DNA from 2 places in the Mesorhizobium sp. WSM4976 genome. Region 1 is predicted to be linked to the other one. Evidence: predicted binding sites of a transcription regulator. Region 1 holds the regulator's gene; the other holds the start of a gene.
What was found. The regulator PhoB, encoded in region 1, activates phosphate uptake and scavenging genes when phosphate is short. The targets are predictions, from matches to a motif close to TGTCATNNANCTGTCAT.

Region 1 (3,220 bases):
CCCAACGCGCTGCGCGAGGCGGGCACCGCCATCGGCGCGCCTCGCTGGGTGGTGATCCGCTCCGTCGCCTACCGCGCGGCACTGTCCGGCATCGTGACCGGCATATTGCTGGCGATCGCCCGTATCTCCGGCGAGACGGCGCCGCTACTCTTCACCGCGCTCAACAACCAGTTCTGGTCGAGCAATCTCAATGCCCCGATGGCCAGCCTGCCGGTGACCATCTTCCAGTTTGCTCTCAGCCCCTACGAGGAATGGCAGCAACTTGCCTGGACGGGCGCACTCATAATCACCCTGACGGTTCTCGGGCTGAGCATCATCGCCCGCAGCCTAACCGGACGCAGAGAGGACAGATGAAACCGATGTTGTCCACCGACCTGAACGTAGCCGACACGACCGTCGAGAAGGCCAAGATCGAGATCAAGAACCTCAACTTCTACTATGGCCAGTCGAAGGCGCTGAAGGACATCAACTTGTCCCTGCCCGAGCGCAGCGTGACCGCCTTCATTGGCCCGTCGGGCTGCGGGAAGTCGACGCTGCTGCGCGTCTTGAACCGCATCTACGAGCTCTATCCGAAGCAGAGCGCCGAGGGTCAGGTGCTGCTTGACGGCAAGAACATCCTCGACCGCTCGCAGGACCTCAACCTGCTCAGGACCAAGATCGGCATGGTGTTCCAGAAGCCGACGCCGTTCCCGATGTCGATCTACGAGAACATCGCCTTCGGCGTCAGGCTCTATGAGAAGATCAGCAAGGCCGAGATGGACAGCCGCGTCGAGTCGGCGCTGAAGCGCGCGGCGCTGTGGAACGAGGTCAAGGACAAGCTCAACGCCAGCGGCCAGAGCCTCTCCGGCGGCCAGCAGCAGCGCCTTTGCATCGCCCGCACCGTGGCGGTGAAGCCGGAGGTCATCCTGCTCGACGAACCGGCTTCGGCGCTCGATCCGCTCTCGACCGCCAAGATCGAGGAACTGATCGACGAATTGCAGGCCGACTACACGATCGTCATCGTCACCCACAACATGCAGCAGGCGGCGCGCGTGTCACGGCAGACGGCGTTCATGTATCTGGGCGAGCTGGTGGAATTCGACCGGACCGAGAAGATCTTCACCTCGCCCCGCGAGAAGCGCACCCAGGACTACATCACCGGCCGCTTCGGCTGAGTTCATACGAGGACAAAATCATGGCCGAACATACCGTCGCCTCCTTCGACGAGGATCTGAGGCAGATCAGCCGGCTCATCACCGACATGGGCGATCTCGCCGGCTCCATGGTCGGCGGCTCGACCAGGGCCCTGCTCGAAAGCGACAATGCGCTGGCGCAGCGCGTCGTCTCCGACGATGCCATCATGGATGCGCGTCAGCGCGAGCTTGACGACCGCGCCATCACGCTGATCGCCAAGCGCCAACCGATGGCGGACGATCTTCGCCACGTGGTCGGCTCGATCCGCATGGCGGGCGACCTCGAACGCATCGGCGATCTCGCCAAGAACATCGCCAAGCGCGTCGGGTCGGTCGGCGTCAGCACCGCCCCGCGCGACCTCACGCATTCGATCGATTCCATGGCGCAGCTGGTGCTGATCCAGGTCCAGGGCGTGATCCAGGAATATACGGTGGGCGATGCCGCGGCGCTGGCCAAGCTTCGCAACGATGACGAACGCATCGACGTCAAATACACCTCGGTGTTCCGCGAGCTGTTGACCTACATGATGGAAGACCCGCGCAACATCACCCCTTGCACGCATCTTCTATTCTGCGCCAAGAATCTCGAACGCATCGGCGACCATGTGACCAACATCGCCGAGAACGCCTATTATGTGCTGACCGGCACGCAATTGCCCGCCAACCGTCCGAAGCAGGACGAGACGGCAATGTCGGCGCCGGCCGCCTGAGGGAAAAGGTTACCCCGATGATCGCGCCACGCATCATGGTGGTGGAGGACGAGGAGCCGCTGGGGGTGCTGCTCCGCTACAATCTCGAATCCGAGGGTTACCAGGTGGAAGTGGTGACCCGCGGCGACGAGGCCGAAATCCGCCTTCAGGAAAACGTTCCCGACCTGCTCGTGCTCGACTGGATGGTGCCGGCGGTCTCAGGCATCGAGCTCTGCCGGCGTCTCAGGATGCGGCCCGAAACCGAGCGGCTGCCGATCATCATGCTGACAGCGCGCGGTGAAGAAAGCGATCGGGTTCGAGGTTTGTCCACCGGCGCCGACGACTATCTGGTCAAGCCGTTCTCGACGCCGGAGTTCATGGCGCGCGTCAAGGCGCTGCTGCGCCGCGCCAAGCCTGAGGTGCTGTCCAGCGTGCTCAAGGTCGGCGACATCGTGCTCGACCGCGAATCGCATCGCGTCTACCGCAAGAAGAGCGAGATCAGGCTCGGCCCGACCGAGTTCCGCCTGCTCGAATTCATGATGCGGCATCCCGGCCGCGTGTTCTCGCGCAGCCAACTGCTCGACAATGTCTGGGGCGAGACGATCTATATCGACGAGCGTACGGTGGACGTCCATGTCGGCCGCCTGCGCAAGGCCGTCAACAACGGCCGCATGCCGGACGTCATCCGCACCATTCGCGGGGCGGGTTACGCCATCCGCGAGGAGTAGGATACGGTGCCAAAGTGGTGACGGGGCAGGCACTTCCAGCATCCACGCTGGTGGGTAGCCGAGACGCTTGTGCGTCGTCAACCAACGGGCGGAGCAAGGAGCGCAGCGACTCGGCGCAGACCCGCGGATCCATGCTGCGGCTCGAAGCGTTGCGACGGTCCGGATTTTTCGCCGCTGCGCCCTACGATCAAGGTAACGGCACGGATTCCAGGGTCTCCGCGACGGAGCTTCGCTCCTGCTTCGCTCCGAAATGACGAAGCTCAAAGGCCTTCGCTGATCTCCGGCGAATCGGAAACGCGCTCAGGCCACGTTCTTCCCCGCCGCGTCAGTTCTCGCCTGGACGCCCGGCGCGAAAATCTCCTGGTCGACGAAGGTCAACGCGCGCATGGCGCAGCCTTCGCGGATCAGCGGCAGCTCGTTCGGCTCGGTGTCGAAGGAGATCGAGCTCGAGTGCTGGCCGCCGGCGGTCCGGGCGATCGCCTCCCTCAGCGCCGGCTCGATAAGGTCGAAGGCGGCCGCGCTGACGCCGACCATAGCGACAGGCGCAGGGTCGATAAGGGCGAACAGGCTGCCCAAACCGAAGCCCAGCGCCTCGCCGGCCCGGCGATAAGCCTCCCGCTCGGGGCCGTCC
Region 2 (3,220 bases), on a different contig from region 1:
CGCGCGTCATCTATCCGGGCCGCGCCGACCACCCGCAGGCCGATGTCGTCAAGAAGCAAATGTCGGGCGGCTCGACGCTGATTTGCCTTGACGTCAAGGGCGGCAAGCAGGCGGCCTTCGCCTTCCAGAACGCACTCGACATCGTGCTGATCTCGAACAATCTCGGCGACGCCAAGAGCCTGATCACCCACCCGGCAACGACGACGCACAAGAACCTGAGCGACGAGGCACGCGCCGAACTCGGCATCGGGCCAGGCACGCTCAGACTCTCCGTCGGGCTGGAGGACACCGACGATCTCCTGGAGGACATCGAGCAGGCGCTGAAGGGGGCCAAATAGCCTGCAATACCGCCGAAGATCGACCAAGACCTTTCAGGCGATCTCCTCGAGCTCCGTCAGCTCGCGGGTGCGTATGGTCATCGCATTGCCACGCCATTCGACGGCACCGCCGAACCAGGCGCGCCCCCAGATGGCCGGCAGCATGACGTCGCGCACGATCATCGCGGTGACGCTGCGCGGCGGCAGGTACCAGCCCTTGGCCAAGGCCAGCAGGCATTCCGGCAGGTAGGCGATCGCCAGCACGCACAAAGCCGTGGTGGGAAGGCTGACGCCGGCGCTTGCCGCGGCAATCACCGCCAGCAGCAGCGGCATCGCGGCGCCGGTCAGGATCTCGGGCGCGAAGAACAGCGGGAATGTCACCCGCCGAAGCCGCGCCCAGCGCGTCTGACGTGACCATATCTCGGCGAGCGTACGCTGGCCGAGCGGCTGCTCGAAGGGGCATGCGACGAGATTGACGCGCAGGCCCAAGCTGTTGACCAGCTTGGTGGCGGCCGCGTCCTCGGCGATCTCGGCCGCCAAAGCCTGGATGCCCCCATTGGCGTCCAGCACCGGCTTGTTCCACAGCATGCTCTTGCCTTGGGCGAAGCCGAGGCCCAGCGCCTCGCCGGCATACTGCCAGCGCGCCTGCAGCGTGTTGAGGAAGGCGCATTCGACCTCGGCCCAAAAACCATCCGGACGCGAGCCAATCGGCGTCGAGCAGACGAGGCCCGTATCTGGCCGCCAGGCCGCCATCAGGTGCTGCACATAGTCCTTCGGCATCAACACGTTGGAATCGGCGAGGATCACCCAATCGTGCCGCGCTGCCTGCCAGCCCTTGACGCAGTTGTTGAGCTTGGGATTGGCGCTGATGCGGTCGTCGCCGATCAGGAGCCGCGCCGGAATCTTGGGGTGGCGCGCGATCGCCGCATCGATAAGCCTCACCACCGGGTCCTCGGGATGCGCCACGCAGAAGATCAGCTCATAGCGCGGCCAATCGAGCGAGAAGGCGCGCTGCAAGGTCTCTTCGGTGAACGGCTCGACACCGCGCGACGGCACGATGATCGAGACCGGCGGCCGCGCGACGGCGGGCGGCGCAATGACATACCGCCGCCTCAGCCGCGACGCGGCGAGCAGGATGCTAGCGAGATTGGGGAGAAGAAGGGCTGACGAAGCCAGGCCGGCTGCGATAGTCAGTTCCATCGAGATCTGGTCACTCTATCTCTTTGTTTTCACGCAATTCCAGACGGAAAACCGCTCACACTTTTCCTGGAATTGCTCTTGGCCGCATGCGGCCGTCTCATCAGTCGACAGAGCACCCCGAGTCGCCCGGCACGCTTTACGCACACCAACATTGTCATGTGTCACTTAAATGACATTGTTTTTCGGCACCTGCGCTTTGACGCTGACAGGCGGACTTCCGCTTTGCGTAATAACCGCGACGTGTGACAAATGTTTCCCTGCAGCGGCAACCGGAGTGGCCCATGTATCGCGCCGTGACGCGCAACATCGAAGTGCTGGTCAGGCCCTTCTATCTGGAGGACCGGTCCGATCCGTCCGAGAACCGCTATGTCTGGGGCTATCAGGTGACGATCGACAACCGCTCCGATGAATTCGTGCAGCTTTTGTCGCGCTATTGGCACATCACCGACGGCCAGGGCCGGGTCGAGGAGGTGCGCGGCGCAGGCGTCGTCGGCGACCAGCCTGAGCTCAATCCGGGCGACAGCTATCAATACACGTCAGGCTGCCCGCTCTCGACACCGTCAGGCATCATGGTCGGCCATTACACGATGCGCAACGGTCGAGGCGAGACGTTCGATATCGCCATTCCGGCATTTTCGCTCGACATGCCGGGGACAAGACGGACGGTGAATTGAAAAGCTCGAGTCCCTCGCCCCCGCAAAGCGGGGGAGAAGAACCAGACCTTTCTCACTCCGCCGCGAACTCGGCCGGGTCGAAGTCGTATTGCGTCGAGCAGAACTCGCAGGCGACATGGATGCCGCCCTCCTCGGTCGAGTCCTTGATCTCCTCAGCCGAGAAGCCCTGGAGGATGCCGTGGATCTTCTCGCGCGAGCAGGAGCACTGGTCGTCGACCGGCACACCACGGAAGACGCGCACGCCATGCTCGTGGAACAGCCGGTAGAGCAGCCGCTCGGTGCCCACTGTCGGGTCGATCAACTCCGTCGGCTCGATGGTGCCGAGCAGCGCCAGCAATTCCTGCCAGGAATTGTCGGCCGGGTGGTCCGTCAGCTCGCGGTCGTCGCCGTCGCCGCCCGAAATATCGGGAATGCGCATGCGCTCCGGCGCCTGAGGCAGGAACTGCGCCAGAATGCCGCCTGCCCGCCACTGCTCGCGTGCGCCGCCCGGGCCGGGCGTTATCAGCTTGGCGACCGACATCTTGATATCGGTCGGGATCTGCTCCGACTGGCGGAAATAGGTGCGCGCCGCATCCTCCAACGAGGTGCCGTCGAGCTGCACGATGCCCTGATAGCGCTGCGTGTGCGTGCCCTGGTCGATGGTCAAAGCCAGCACGCCGTTGCCGAGCAGCGCCTGCTGCGAGGTCTCACCGGCGGCGATCAGGGCCTGCAGCCGGTCGGCGTCGAAGCGCGCATAGGCGCGCAGCGCATTCGGCGTGGTGAAATCAGCCACCAGCATGTCGACCGGGCCGTCGGTGCGGGTCTGCAGGATGAACTTGCCTTCGAATTTCAACGAGGTGCCGAGCAGCACGGTGAGCACGCAGGCTTCCGCCAGCAGGCGGGCAACGGACTCGGGATAATTGTGGCGGCTTAGAATAGCGTCGAGCATCGGCCCGAGCTGCACGGTGCGGCCGCGCACATCGAGCGGCGCGACCTCGTAAGGCACGACGTGGTCGTCGCCGGCGAAGCCGAATTCACCGAGTTGGGGTT

Region 2: P9272_RS00520 (ceramide glucosyltransferase) is a predicted target of PhoB. The motif match lies at 1,676-1,692, and genes of this name have one in related genera.

Annotation. Positions count from the first base shown of each region.
Region 1 covers NZ_JARTVT010000021.1:123,936-127,155, reverse strand. Annotated here, with positions in the region: gene pstA (phosphate ABC transporter permease PstA) at 1-354, shown strand, start outside; gene pstB (phosphate ABC transporter ATP-binding protein PstB) at 351-1,154, shown strand; gene phoU (phosphate signaling complex protein PhoU) at 1,175-1,882, shown strand; gene phoB (phosphate regulon transcriptional regulator PhoB) at 1,900-2,589, shown strand; gene P9272_RS24585 (ROK family protein) at 2,890-3,220, opposite strand, start outside.
Region 2 covers NZ_JARTVT010000001.1:108,820-112,039, reverse strand. Annotated here, with positions in the region: gene P9272_RS00525 (O-succinylhomoserine sulfhydrylase) at 1-338, shown strand, start outside; gene P9272_RS00520 (ceramide glucosyltransferase) at 372-1,517, opposite strand; gene apaG (Co2+/Mg2+ efflux protein ApaG) at 1,799-2,191, shown strand; gene P9272_RS00510 (Hsp33 family molecular chaperone) at 2,244-3,220, opposite strand, start outside.